Regions from separate parts of the Streptomyces sp. NPDC048521 genome, predicted to be linked through region 2. Evidence: riboswitches for the same ligand, from Rfam matches in the RefSeq annotation. Region 2 holds a riboswitch; the other holds the start of a gene.
The links. A riboswitch is a leader RNA that binds a small molecule or an ion and turns the genes downstream of it on or off. The one in region 2 is predicted to bind cyclic di-AMP.

Region 1 (7,216 bases), on a different contig from region 2:
GCCACTCCCGGGAGGGCGACGACCCGGTGGTGCACGCGGAGGAGGCCGCGCTGGCGAAGATCGACCGGGCCGATCCCAGGCTGGCCGGTGCCACGGTCTACAGCAGCCTGGAGCCCTGCGCCCGCCGTGCCTCCCGCCCCGCGCCCTGCGCCGAGCTGATCCTGCGGGCCGGGGTGCGCCGGGTGGTCACCGCCTGGCGGGAGCCGGACACCTTCGTCGCGGCGGCCGACGGGACGGCCGTGCTGCGCGACGGGGGAGCCGAGGTGGTCGTACTCCCGGAGTTCGAGGCGCTCGCCAAGGCCCCGAACGCCCACCTGCCGGGCTGAGAGGGCCCCCGGGAACCGGGCCGAGCAGGGCCCGCGGGAAGGCGATGTGCAATCCGTCCTGCGTATGGCGTACAGTAGAGACACAACGACGCGGGGTGGAGCAGCTCGGTAGCTCGCTGGGCTCATAACCCAGAGGTCGCAGGTTCAAATCCTGTCCCCGCTACTGAAGGCTCAGGGCCGGAATCCAGTTCACGGATTCCGGCCCTGAGCGTTTTCCCGGGACACTCACGGGTTCCCGGGATGTCCTGGATTTCTGTCGAGTGGCATACGTCACAGCCGGTCATCCGGTCGGTCCACAGCGGTCGCCCCGCGCCCCCCTGCCCGCAAACCTGGACGTACGTCGGACACGTGGGAGACAAGCGGTGCGCCCTGGTGAGGTGGAGCAGAACACGTACGCCAGGGCGGGTGGCCGGCTCCCCGGCGACCCCGTGCCCGACCCGGGGCTCGGCGACGAGCCGGCACCGGTGCGCGGGACCCGCCGCCCGAGCCCGCGCGCCCTGGCCCGGACCCTCCCCGCCCTCCTCGTCGCCGGCGGCGTCCTCTACGGACTGCTCACCCCCGAGGACTTCACCGCCGTCCCGTTCTTCACCGCCGCCCCGCTGATCGCCGCCCCACTGGCCTCGCTGCGCACCACCGTCCTGACCGGCCTCGTGGCACTCGCCGCCGCCTACGCCGTGCACGCCCGGGCCGGCGCGCACCCGGCCGTGGCCACCGTCACCGACGTGGTCACCGTGGCCACGGTCGCCCTGCTGGCCGTCGCCATCAACCGCGTGGTCCGCCTCGGCGACCGGCGGCTCGCCTCCGCCCGGGAGATCGCCGAGGCCGCCCAGCGGGCCGTCCTGCCCGAGCCCGCCGCGCGCATCGGCGGCTTCGAGATCGCCGCCTGCTACGAGGCGGCACGCCAGGACGCGTTCATCGGCGGCGACCTCTACGCGGTGCAGGACAGCCCGTACGGCGTCCGGCTGGTCGTCGGGGACGTGCGCGGCAAGGGCCTGGGCGCGGTCGCCGCCGTCGCTGTGCTGATCGGGGCGTTCCGGGAGGCGGCCGAGCAGGAACCCACGCTGGAGGCGGTCGCCGAGCGGCTGGAGCGGGCACTGGCCCGCGAGGGCACCCGGCGGGACGGCATCGACGCGTTCGAGGGCTTCACCACCGCCGTCCTCGCCGAACTCCCGCACGGCGACGGCGTCGTACGCATCGTCAACCGCGGCCATCCGGCCCCACTGCTGCTGCACGCCGACGGCACCCTGCGCACCCTGACCGCGCCCGAGCCGGCGCTGCCGCTCGGCATGGCCGACCTCGGCATGTGGCCCGACCGGGCACTGGAGGCCGACTTCCCGAGCGGGGCCACCCTGCTGCTCTACACCGACGGACTGTCCGAGGCCCGGGACGCCCACGGCCGGTTCTACGAACCCGAACGGCGGCTCGCCGGACGCACCTTCCCCGGTCCCGGCGCGCTGCTCGGCCGACTCGCAGAGGAGGTGCGGCGGCACTCCGGCGGCGGGATGACGGACGACATGGCGCTCCTCGCCGTACGGCAGCCCTGAGCGCCCTCACCGAGGGTGACCGGGCGACCGCCGTCCGCATAACATCTGAGTCACCATCAAAACTTCTGTGACTCCTGAACCGCGGCCAACTCGCCCGGTTTGCAGGGGTCCTGACGGGTAAGTCCACGGCCGGAAACGTTAACGATCAAGCCGAACGGCTTGGAAAGTGCCTGGCACGTCTATTAACGTTCGATAACGCAGCGCGGTCGTCCCAGCCGTCACCAGAGGCGGCTCCGTGCGCACGCGCCGAATCCCGCAAGGGAACCGGGGAACCACCACCTTGGGGTGAATCACGCGGACACCGACGTGGACTCGCTGAGTCCACGCCCGGTATACGCGCGTAGGAGACCTTCCTGCTCCGAACCCGTCAGCTAACCCGGTAGGCGGAGGAAGGAAAGGAGTACGCCTGCGTGGCGTCCAACCGGCCTGCCCCAGAAGCCCCGTACATACCGGCACAAGCCGGGACCGAGACCTTCGGTTACGGTTCCTACCGCGCCGAGGAGGGCCCCTGGGAGGAGTGGAACCCCACCGAGGACTCCCTCGCCCCGGTCCGCGGCCGCCACCGCGTCGCCAAGCAGCGCGGCGGATTCGCCCGCAGCTCCACCGTCCTCGGCGTCGGCGTGATCGCCGCGGTCGGCGCGGGCGGCATGGCCAGCGCCAACACCGGCAAGCCGCCGGTCTCCATCTCCCTGCCGGACCTGCCCTCCGTCGGCTCGCTCTTCGAGGACACCTCCTCCCCGGCGCCCGAGGCCACCACCACCGCGCTCAGCGGCGTCGGCGTGACCTCCGCCGACGCCGAGCAGCACGCCGACGCGGGTGAGACCCTGCGCAACCGGATCATGGCCCAGGCCGAGCAGCAGCAGACCAAGGCCGACAGCAAGGCCACCGCCGCCGTGCTCGCCGCCGCCGAGAAGCAGACCGCGGACGCCGCGGCCAAGGCGGAGAAGGAAGCCGCCGCCAAGGCCGCCGCCGCCAAGGAGAAGGCGGAGGCCGACGCCGAGAAGGCCGCCGAGGCCAAGCGGCTGGCCGAGCTGGCCAAGCAGTACGCGCTGCCGACGTCCTCGTACACGCTCACCTCGACGTTCGGCCAGGCCGGCTCGATGTGGTCCTCCGGCTACCACACCGGCCTCGACTTCGCCGCCCCCACGGGCACCCTCATCAAGGCCGTCCACAGCGGCACGATCACCCAGGCCGGCTGGGCCGGCTCCTACGGCTACCGCACGGTCCTCACCCTCGACGACGGCACCGAGGTGTGGTTCTGCCACCAGTCCTCGATCAGCGTCTCCGTGGGCCAGAAGGTCTCCACCGGTGACGTCATCGGCCGCGTCGGCGCCACCGGCAACGTCACCGGCCCGCACCTGCACCTGGAGGTCCACCCGGGCGGCCAGTCCACCGGCATCGACCCGATGGCCTGGCTGCGGGACAAGGGCCTCAACCCCTGACACGCCCCTCAGGGAGCCCGCGGGGGCACCCCTTTGCGTGAACTTGGCGCCGACGGCGGAATGCGATCATCCGCCGTCGGCGTTGACGTGGAGCATGACTTCTCTGCGCACACTCGGCTCCTCCGACCTCGAGGTCTTCCCCCTCTCCCTCGGCGGCAACGTCTTCGGCTGGACCGCCGACGAGGAGACCTCCTTCGCCGTCCTCGACGCCTACGCGGCGGCCGGCGGCAACTTCATCGACACCGCCGACAGCTACAGCGCCTGGGGCGAGGGCAACCAGGGCGGCGAGTCCGAGACGATCATCGGCAAGTGGGTCAAGGCCCGCGACAACCGCGACGACGTCGTCATCGCGACCAAGGTCAGCCAGCACCCCGAGTACCAGGGCCTGTCCGCCGCCAACATCAAGGCCGCCGCCGACGCGTCCCTGCGCCGCCTGGGCACCGACCACATCGACCTCTACTACACCCACTTCGACAAGCCCGAGGTGCCGGTCGAGGAGATCATCGGCGCCCTGGACGAGCTGGTGAAGGCCGGCAAGGTCCGCCACATCGCCGCCTCCAACATCTCCCCCGAACGTCTCAGGGCGTCCCTGGAATTCTCCGAGCGCGAGGGCCTCGCCCGCTACGTCGCCCTCCAGCCGCACTACAACCTGGTCTCCCGCGACACCTACGAGGGCCCGCTGCAGGACCTGGCCGCGCGCGAGGGCCTCGCCGCCGTCCCGTACTTCTCCCTCGCCTCGGGTTTCCTGACCGGCAAGTACCGTCCGGGTACGACCGTGGACAGCGCCCGCGCCGACGGGGCCCAGAAGCACGCGGACTCCGAGCGCGGCCAGAAGGTCCTGACGGCCCTGGACGAGATCGCCGCCGCCCACGAGGCCCCGGTCGCCACGGTCGCCCTGGCCTGGCTCGCGGCCCAGCCGACGATCGCGGCCCCCATCGCCTCGGCCCGCACACCGGAACAGCTCCCGGCCCTGCTGGGAGTGGCGCAGCTGAGCCTGACGGACGAGGAACTGAAGAAACTGACGGACGCCTCCGCCTGACCCCACCCCACCGACCGACCCTGCCCCGGCCCGACCTCGTCCTGCGGTCGTCGGGTGCGCCGGGGCGGGGGTCTGCGGTCGTGGGTTTGTGATGGGGGCGGGGGCCTGAGGGTCGTCGGTTCGTGATGGGGGAGGGTCTGGGGCCGTCGGTTGGGTGGAGGCCGGCCCTGCGGTCGCCGGTTGTGCCGGGGGCGGCCTGTGGTCGTCGGTTGTGCCGGGGCGGGTCCGTGGTCGTCGGTTGTGCGTGGGCCGGGCCTGCGGCCGTGGGTTTCGCCGGGGGCCGGGCCCGCGGTCCTCGGTTCCGCCGAGGGCGGCCTGTGGTCGTCGGTTGCGGCGGGGCGGGCCTGTGGTCGTCAGTTCCGCCGGGGGGCGGGTCCGTGGTCGTCGGTTGTGCCGGGGCGGGTCCGTGGTCGTCGGTTGTGCGTGGGCCGGGTCTGCGGCCGTGGGTTCCGCCGGGGGCCGGGCCCGCGGTCCTCGGTTCCGCCGAGGGCGGGTCCGTGGTCGTCGGTTGTGCCGGGGCGGGTCCGTGGTCGTCGGTTGTGCGTGGGCCGGGCCTGCGGCCGTAGGTAACGCCGGGGGCCGGGCCCGCGGTCGTCGATTCCGCCGCGGGCGGTCCCGCGGTCGTAGGGTCCGCCGCGGGCGGCCCTGCGGGCGTCGGTGGTGCCGGGGCGGGCGTCGCGGGGCGAGTCCGTGGTCGTCGGTTGTTTCTTCTCCGCCGCGACGGTGATCAGCCGCGACGGTGGTGTGTGCCCGGCGGTCCGCGACCCCGCTAGGTGCGGTACGGGTTGTAGGAGGGATACGGCACGGCCGGATACCCGTACGGCGGCGGTGCCCAGTACACCGGCGCCGGGGCGGAGGCCCTGGCCGCGTACTCCAGGGCCGGCCGCGCCATGCCCCGCCGCTGCCACAGCTCGGTCAGCAACTCCCGCTCCCGTACGACGAAGTCGGCCCCGGCCCGCCCCCGCCGCCCCCGGTGCCGCAGGAACGCGAGCGAGGTGGCGTACGCCTCGTACTGGGCCACCGTCCGAGCCGCCGGCCGCCCCCCGAAGTGGTGCCGGGCGTACTCCCGGGCCATCCGCCGCGCTCGCATCGACCCGAGCGCGAACGGCTCGGCCGGCCCCAGCCACCCGGCCAGCACATACGCCGGCAGCTCCTCCCGCACGGTCCGCAGCTCCCGCTGCCGCGTCCAGATCGAGAGCCAGGTCAGCAGCGCGAACGCGGGCACCATGAACCCGCCGTAGACGGCGAAGAACCCGTACTGGCCGAAGGTGGAGGAGCCGTTCCAGAGGGCGTGCATGCTCATCGCCAGCAGCAGCCCGCCGACCGGCAGCAGCACCCTCCGCAGATGCTGCCGCTCCCCCGACAGCGCGGCGATGCCGAAGCCGATGCCGGTGAGGACGGTGAACAGGGGGTGCGCGAACGGGGACATCACGATGCGCACGAAGAAGGTCGCGGCGGTGACGGAGGCGATGCCCCGGCCGCCGGTCAGCTGGTCGGTCCCGAAGGCCGTACCGAGGTAGAGGATGTTCTCGGTGAACGCGAACCCGGTGGCGGTGATCCCGGCGATCACCACCCCGTCCACGATCCCGGTGAAGTCACGTCTGCGGAAGAGGAAGACCAGCAGCACGGCCGCGGCCTTGGCGGACTCCTCGACGATCGGCGCTATCACGGTGGCGCCGAGGGTGTCGGCACTGGCCGGATCCGCGGTGGAGGTGGCTATCCACTTGGTCGCGAAGGTGTTGGCGACGATGGCTATCAGCGCCGCCGCACAGGCGCCCCACGCGAAGGCGAAGACCAGGTTCCGCCAGGGGCCCGGCGCCACCCGGTCCAGCCACCGGAAGGCGGCTGTCAGCCAGGGCACGGGCAGCACGGCCAGTCCGAGCCCCACCAGGAACCCCTCCGTCCCGGTCTGCCGCCGCACGAGCGCGAGGATCACCAGCCCGGACAGCGCCAGGAGCGTGATCAGCGCCCCGTACCGCACCCATCCGCGCTGCCACCAGTGCGGGTGACGGAGCGTCCCGGAACCGGGGCTGGCGGGGGGTATCGGGTAGGGAGCACTGGTGGCCACGGCATCGACCCTAACGGTGGCGGGACGAGGGGCTGGACCGGTTCGTCGGACCTGCCCGCAGGACCTGGCGCACAACCGCCGACCGGGCCCTGTCCGTCGGCCCTGCCTGCCGGTCCTGTCTGCCGGTCCCGTGTCGGGCCTGTCTGCCGGCCCCTTGTCTATCGGTCCTGGTGCGGTACGCGCCGGAAGAGGAGATCGTTCACGACATGTCCCTTGTCCAGTCCCTGCCCCTCGAAACGGGTCAGCGGCCGGAACTCGGGGCGTGGCGCGAAACCGCCCTCCGCCTGCGTGTTCTCGAAGTCGGGATGCGCGCTGAGCACCTCGAGCATCTGTTCGGCGTACGGCTCCCAGTCGGTCGCGCAGTGCACGAGAGCGCCGGGCTTCAGCCGGGTCGCGGCGAGCGTCAGGAACTCGGGCTGGATGAGCCGCCGCTTGTGGTGCCGCTTCTTGGGCCAGGGATCGGGGAAGTACACGCGCAGCCCGTCCAGCGAGTCGGGCCGGAGCATCTCGCGGAGCAGGATGATCGCGTCCCCGTTGCCCACCCGGACGTTGGACAGCCCGTTGCGGTCGGCGAGGTTGAGCAGATTGCCCTGCCCCGGGGTGTGCACGTCGACCGCGAGGATGTTGGTGTCCGGGTCGGCGGCGGCCATCTGGGCGGTGGCCTCACCCATGCCGAAGCCGATCTCCAGCACGACGGGGTTGCCGTTCCCGAACAGCTCGGCCGGATCGATGACCCGCTGCCCGTCGATGTCCAGCCCCCACTGGGGCCACAGCCGCTGCAGGGCGTCGGCCTGCCC
Region 2 (7,216 bases):
CCGTCGTCAGGTCCAGTGGTCGCGCCGGGCGCAGCCCCTCCGCCAGGCAGCGGTCGTACGTCAGCACGCCCAGCGACTCGGAGTTGCCGAGGATCGACACGCGCGGACCGGCGGGCAGCGGCTGCCGGGCGAGCAGCAGGCCCGCGTCGACCAGCTCGGTGATCGTGTCGACCCTGATCACCCCGACCTGCCGGAGCAGGGCGGAGACGGTCGCGTGCGGCAGCCGCGTGGCGCGTACCGCGTGGCCCTGCGGCGCGGCGCCCGTCCCCTGCACCACGACCAGCGGCTTGGCCGCCGCCGTCCGCCGGGCGAGCCGGGTGAACTTGCGGGGGTTGCCGATGGACTCCAGGTACATGAGGACGACGTCGGTCCCGGGGTCGTCGTACCAGTACTGGAGGACGTCGTTGCCGGAGACGTCGGCGCGGTTGCCCGCGGAGACGAAGGTGGACACGCCCGTGACCCCGGTCACCCCTCCCCCGCGCCGGTGCAGCCGGGACAGCAGGGCGATGCCGATGGCGCCGGACTGGGCGAACAGCCCGATGCGGCCGGGGCGGGGCATCTCCGGGGCGAGGGAGGCGTTCAGCCGGACGTCCTGCGCGGTGTTGATGATCCCGAAGGCGTTCGGGCCGATGATCCGCATGCCGTACGCGCGCGCGTGCCGGACGAGGACCCGCTGGCGTTCGCGCCCCTCGGGACCGCTCTCGGCGTATCCGGCGGAGAGCACGACGAGCCCCTGGACGCCGTGCTCTCCGCACTCGGCGACCACCGCGGGCACGTGCTCGGCGGGTACGGCGACCACGGCGAGATCGACATGTCCCTCGATGTCCCGCACCGAGCGGTACGCCGGCACCCCGTCGACCTCCTCGAGGTCCTCGGGGAAGGCCTTGTTCACGGCGTGCAGCCGGCCGGGATAGCCGGCGTCCCTGATGTTGCCGAGGATGCTGCGGCCCACTCCGCCGGGGGTGCGGCCGACGCCGACGACGGCGACGGAGCCGGGCACGAGGAGCCGTCGTACCGAGCGGCCCTCGGCGCGCTGCTCCCGCGCGCGCTGCACGGCGAGGGAGCGGTCGGTGGGTTCGAGGTCGAACTCCAGGCGTACGACACCGTCCTCGAAGCTGCGCTTCTGGGTGTAGCCGGCGTCGGTGAACACCTTGATCATCTTGGTGTTGGCGGGCAGCACCTCGGCGGCGAAGCGGCGGATGTCCCGCTCGCGGGCGACGGCCGCGATGTGCTCCAGCAGGGCGGAGGCGACCCCGCGGCCCTGGTGGGCGTCCTGCACCAGGAAGGCGACCTCGGCCTCGTCGGCGGGCGCGGAGGCGGGCATTCCGTCGGTACCGATGCGGTCATAGCGTACGGTGGCGATGAACTCGCCGCCGATGGTGGCCGCGAGTCCCACCCGGTCCACAAAGTCGTGGTGCGTGAAGCGGTGGACGTCCTTGGCGGAGAGCCGCGGGTACGGCGCGAAGAAGCGGTAGTACTTCGACTCGTCCGAGACCTGCTCGTAGAAGCTGACCAGGCGGTCGGCGTCATCAACGGTGATGGGCCGGATGCGCGCGGTGCCCCCGTCGCGCAACACCACGTCCGCCTCCCAGTGGGCGGGGTACTCGTGCCGGTCCTGCCGGTCCGCCGAGGTCTGCATGGGCCCCAGAGTACGGCTCGCGTACGACAACGGCGCGAGGCAGTCTGTGGAGGACGACAAGCCGGACCGAGGCCGCGGTCCGACGCCACACCGGAGGGGACGAAGGTCCACTCCGGGGACGCTTCACGATATGGGAAACTGGTCTAGACAACCCTGAAGACTGAAGGGCAGCAACACATGGCTGAGCGCCGCGTCAACGTCGGCTGGGCCGAGGGCCTTCACGCCCGTCCCGCCTCCATCTTCGTCCGAGCCGCCACGGCCGCAGGCGTCCCGGTGACGATCGCCAAGGCCGGGGGCAACCCCGTCAACGCGGCCTCCATGCTGGCCGTCCTGGGCCTGGGCGCCCAGGGTGGCGAGGAGATCGTCCTGGCCTCCGACGCCGAGGGCGCGGACGCCGCCCTGGACCGTCTGGCCAAGCTGGTCGCCGAGGGCCTGGAAGAGCTGCCCGAGACCGTCTGAGCGCCTCGCGCGCTCACGCCGCAGCCGCGTCGGCCCCTCGGGGCGGCGCGGCTGCACCCTGTGCGGCGCAATGCTCACGCGGCTGCGTCATAAGCTCGCACCCTCCGCACGCGGCTGCGTCATAAGCGCCGCACGCCCCGCTCCATTTGCCACCGATTTACCGCCGATTTACCGCCGGCATGCGTGTGGCGCCCTCTCATGAATTACGGCACAGCGGAATTCGGGCAGCGCAGAAAATGCCCCGCCGCCGAATAGCTCTTCTTTGTATACGGCGCCCGTGTTAATGCCGCTGGCCCGACATGTTTACGGCATGTTGCGAAGTCCTCACACGCTCCGCGGCGCCGGAAAAGCGAAGGCGGTGCGCGCTCGTCGCGCGCTCGGCGTGCAGCGCCGTGACCGCCCGCGCGCGCTCACCGTCGCCGCGCGCCACCGCGTCCACGATCGCGCCGTGCTCCGCCCAGGCCTCCAGCGGGCTCGACGGCGCCTCCACCGCGTACATCCAGGCGATCTTGTGGCGCAGCTGGGTGAGCATCGAGGTCAGCGAGGGGCTGCCGGAGGCCTGGGCGAGCGTCTCGTGGAACCAGCCGCCCAGCGAGCGCAGATCCTCGCTGTTGCCCCGCCTGGCCCGCTCCTGCCCCAGCCGGACCAGGCCGCGCAGCACCTTGAGGTGGGCCTCCGTGCGCCGCTGGGCGGCCCGCGCCGCGCCCAGCGGTTCCAGGAGCATGCGCATCTCCAGCAGGTCGGCGGCCTCCTGCTCGGTGGGTTCGGCCACGCACGCGCCCGCGTGCCTGCGGGTCACCACGAAGCCCTCCGCCTCCAGGGTGCGCAGGGCCTCGCGGACGGGGACGCGTGAGACGCCGTAGCGGCGGGCCAGGACTTCCTCGGTGAGGCGGCTGCCGCGCTCGTAGACACCCGCGACGATGTCGTCCCGGATCGCCGTGCACACCGAGTGCGCCGGAATACGCATGACCGACCTCCGCCTTAATCCCCGTGAAACGTCGACGATGGACGTGTGTCCCGTGACTCTATTCCAATGAGCCGTAATTTCCGACGGCGGGCCGGAATCCATGCATATTTTTTGGACAACGGGCCCGGCGGACACCGCGAAAAACGACGAAAGCCCCGGCTCGGCGAGCCGGGGCTTCGGGTGCCGTGCGACGGAGGGTCAGACGTTCACGCCGTGCTTGCGGAGGTAGGCGACGGGGTCGATGTCCGAGCCGTAGTCGGGGGTCGTGCGGGCCTCGAAGTGGAGGTGCGGGCCGGTGACGTTGCCGGTCGCGCCGGACAGGCCGATCTGCTGGCCCGGGGTGACCTTCTGGCCCACGGTGACACCGATGGACGACAGGTGGCCGTACTGGGTGTACATGCCGTCGGCCATCCGGATCACGATCTGGTTGCCGTACGCGCCGCCCCAGCCGGCGGAGACCACGGTGCCGGAGCCGACCGCGTGGACGGACGTGCCGCTGGCGGCGTGGAAGTCGACGCCGGTGTGCGAACGGGAGGACCACAGGGAACTGGTGGCCTGGTAGGCCGTGGAGACGTAGGAGTGCGCTATCGGGGCGACGAAGGCGTTCAGGCGCTTGCGCTCGGCCTCGCGGGCGGCGCGGGCCTGGGCCGCACGCTCCTGCTTGACCTTCTCGGCGGCCGCCTTGGCCGCGGCCTCCTCGGCCGCCTTCTCCTGGGCGGCCTGCTGCTGAGCGGCGGCCTGCGCGTCGATCTGCTCGGCCACGTCGTCGCTCGCGGCGAGGACGGGCGTGAGACCGGTCTGCTCCAGGGAGTTCTCCGCGGCGAGCGCCGGCGAGACGGCGAGGGTGCCGATGACACCGGTGGTGGTGAGGGCCGCGATACCGGCCGCCTGAGCGGTGGTCCGCTTGACCCGGCCGGGCTTGCGGTGCTTCCCGGTGGCGCACATGAACGCCATGAAGTGGCTGGTCCTTTCCTTCCCTCTCGCCTACCGGGTTAGCTGACGGGTTCGGAGCAGGAAGGTCTCCTACGGGCCCCCTCGCTCTCGCATGGGCACCCGATTCACCCCAGGGACGGTGGGTCCCCGGCTCCCCTGGCTCGCGCCGTACGGGGACTCGGCGATGGCTGTCCGGTGCCGCGGGTGCGGCGCACTGCCTGACGAACAGCCCGCATGACGCTACGAAAGCCTGCTTTCAATCCTCAAACGGATCGGGGCTTTTGTAGCGCATCCCACAGGGCAGACAGGCAACCTCCGCCTCAAATCGGGCATCTGGGCAGCCGGTGGAACAGCGTGGGGCCCTGACGACCCGCGGGTCGTCAGGGCCCCACGCGCGCGTGCCGCTACTCCGCGGCGACGACGGTGACTTCGCCGATGCCCAGCGCCTCGACCGGCGCCTTGATCTGAGCCGCGTCACCGACGAGGACGGTCACCAGCCGGTCCACCGGGAAGGCGTTGACGACGGCCGCGGTGGCCTCCACCGTGCCCGTCGCGGCCAGCTGCTGGTACAGCGTCGCCTGGAAGTCGTCGGGCAGGTGCTGCTCGACCTGGTCGGCGAGGGTGCTCGCGACGGCCGCCGCGGTCTCGTACTTCAGCGGCGCCACACCCACCAGGTTCTGCACGGCGACGTCCCGCTCGGCGTCGGTCAGGCCCTCCGCCGCGAGGGTGCGCAGCACCTTCCACAGGTCCTCCAGCGCGGGGCCGGTGTTGGGGGTGTCCACGGAGCCGCTGATGGCGAGCATCGAGGCACCGGTGCCGTCCGGGGCGGACCTGAGGACCTGCCCGAAGGCACGCACACCGTAGGTGTAGCCCTTCTCCTCGCGCAGGACGCGGTCCAGGCGGGAGGTGAGGGTGCCGCCGAGGCAGTAGGTGCCGAGCACCTGGGCGGGCCAGACGCGGTCGTGCCGGTCCGGGCCGACCCGGCCGATGAGCAGCTGCGTCTGGACGGCGCCGGGCCGGTCCACGATGACCACGCGGCCGGTGTCGTCGGCGGTCACCGGCGGCACGGGCCGGGGCTCGCCCCGGGTGCCGGTCCACGCGCCCAGGGTGTCGCCGAGCAGCGCGTCCAGATCGGCCCCGGTCAGGTCGCCGACCACGACCGCGGTGGCCGTGCCCGGGCGTACGTACCGCTCGTAGAAGGCGCGTACCGCCCCCGCGTCGATCTTCTCGACGGTCTCCTCGGTGCCCTGCCGCGGGCGGGACATGCGCGAGGCGGCCGGGAACAGCTCCTTGGAGAGTTCCTTGGCCGCCCGGCGGGAGGGGTTGGCCAGCTCGTGCGGGATCTCGTCCAGGCGGTTGCGGACCAGCCGCTCCACCTCGCTCTCGGCGAAGGCCGGGGCGCGCAGGGCGTCGGCGAGCAGTCCGAGGCCCTTGGCCAGGCGGGAGGCCGGGACCTCCAGGCTGAGCCGGACACCGGGGTGGTCGGCGTGCGCGTCCAGCGTGGCGCCCGCGCGCTCCAGCTCGGCCGCGAACTCCTCGGCGGAGTGCTTGTCGGTGCCTTCGGAGAAGGCTCGCGCCATGATCGTGGCGACGCCGTCCAGGCCGGCCGGCTCGGCGTCCAGGGGCGCGTCGAGCAGCACCTCGACGGCGACGACCTGCTGGCCGGGGCGGTGGCAGCGCAGCACCGTCAGACCGTTGTCGAGCGTGCCGCGCTCGGGGGCCGGGAACGCCCACGGCCTGGCCTCGCCCGGCTGCGGCTGGGGGTGGAAGTCCATCGTGGCGAGCTGGGTCACTTGGCCGTCTCCTCGTTCTCGTTACCGGCCTCTACGGTCGCTTCCTGCTCCGGATCCTCCGGGACCTCGGCGTCCTCGACGGCCTCCGGGGACTTGGGCTCGTAGACGAGGACCGCGCGGTTGTCGGGCCGCAGGCGGGCCTTGGCGACCTCCTGGACCTCCTCGGGGGTCACCTCGAGGACGCGGTGCACGGCGGTGAGGGCGAGCTGCGGGTCGCCGAACAGCACGGCGTACCGGCACAGTTCGTCGGCGCGGCCGGCGACCGTGCCGAGCCGGTCCAGCCACTCACGCTCCAACTGGGCCTGGGCGCGCTCCATCTCCTCGGGCGTGGGGCCCTCCGCGGCGAACCGGGCCAGTTCCTCGTCGATGGCGGCCTCGATGACCGGCACCTCCACGTCACCGGAGGTCTTCACGTCGAGCCAGCCCATCGAGGGCGCGCCGGCCAGGCGCAGCAGGCCGAAACCGGCCGCGACGGCCGTACGGTCGCGGCGCACCAGCCGGTTGTACAGGCGGGAGGACTCGCCGCCGCCGAGGACGGTCAGGGCGAGGTCGGCCGCGTCCGCCTCGCGCGTGCCGTCGTGCGGCAGCCGGTAGGCGGCCATCAGGGCGCGCGCCGGGACCTCCTCGACGACGACCTCGCGCAGCTGCTCCCCGATGATCTCCGGCAGGGAGCCGTCGCGGGGCTGGGGCTTGCCGTCGTGGGACGGGATCGACCCGAAGTACTTCTCGATCCAGGCGAGCGTCTGCGCGCTGTCGATGTCGCCGACCACGGAGAGCACCGCGTTGTTCGGCGCGTAGTAGGTGCGGAAGAACTGGCGCGCGTCCTCCAGGGTGGCCGCGTCCAGGTCCGCCATCGAGCCGATCGGCGTGTGGTGGTAGGGGTGGCCCTCCGGGTAGGAGAGGGCGGTCAGCTTCTCGAAGGCGGTGCCGTAGGGGACGTTGTCGTAGCGCTGGCGGCGCTCGTTCTTGACGACGTCCCGCTGGTTCTCCATGGACTCGTCGTCCAGGGCGGCCAGCAGCGAGCCCATGCGGTCGGCCTCCAGCCAGAGGGCGAGCTCCAGCTGGTGGGCCGGCATGGTCTCGAAGTAGTTGGTCCGCTCGAAGCTGGTGGTGCCGTTGAGCGAGCCGCCGGCGCCCTGCACCAGCTCGAAGTGGCCGTTGCCCTTGACCTGCGCCGAGCCCTGGAACATCAGGTGCTCGAAGAGGTGAGCCAGGCCGGTACGCCCCTTGACCTCGTGGCGGGAACCGACGTCGTACCAGAGGCACACCGCCGCCACCGGGGTCAGGTGGTCCTCGGAGAGCACCACGCGCAGACCGTTGGCCAGGCGGTGCTCGGTCGCTGTCAGGCCCCCGGAGCCTGCCTCGGCTGTGGTCGTGTGACCCATGGGCATGTACGTCCCTTCGCGAGCGGAGGCGGTCGAAAGA

Region 1: linked by a shared signal. The riboswitch ahead of ACGFRF_RS37095 (M23 family metallopeptidase) and the one ahead of ACGFRF_RS32030 (M23 family metallopeptidase) in region 2 are both predicted to bind cyclic di-AMP.

The regions. Positions count from the first base shown of each region.
Region 1 is NZ_JBICWR010000025.1:19,287-26,502, reverse strand. Features, by position in the region: gene ACGFRF_RS37110 (dihydrofolate reductase family protein) at 1-326, shown strand, start outside; tRNA gene ACGFRF_RS37105 (tRNA-Met) at 416-489, shown strand; gene ACGFRF_RS37100 (PP2C family protein-serine/threonine phosphatase) at 689-1,870, shown strand; cyclic di-AMP (ydaO/yuaA leader) riboswitch at 2,105-2,273, shown strand; gene ACGFRF_RS37095 (M23 family metallopeptidase) at 2,281-3,312, shown strand; gene ACGFRF_RS37090 (aldo/keto reductase) at 3,407-4,351, shown strand; gene ACGFRF_RS37085 (PrsW family intramembrane metalloprotease) at 5,121-6,419, opposite strand; gene trmB (tRNA (guanosine(46)-N7)-methyltransferase TrmB) at 6,578-7,216, opposite strand, start outside.
Region 2 is NZ_JBICWR010000017.1:117,577-124,792, reverse strand. Features, by position in the region: gene ACGFRF_RS32045 (GNAT family N-acetyltransferase) at 1-1,639, opposite strand, end outside; gene ACGFRF_RS32040 (HPr family phosphocarrier protein) at 1,817-2,098, shown strand; gene ACGFRF_RS32035 (GntR family transcriptional regulator) at 2,379-3,065, opposite strand; gene ACGFRF_RS32030 (M23 family metallopeptidase) at 3,264-4,019, opposite strand; cyclic di-AMP (ydaO/yuaA leader) riboswitch at 4,032-4,192, opposite strand; gene ACGFRF_RS32025 (M16 family metallopeptidase) at 4,403-5,791, opposite strand; gene ACGFRF_RS32020 (M16 family metallopeptidase) at 5,788-7,182, opposite strand.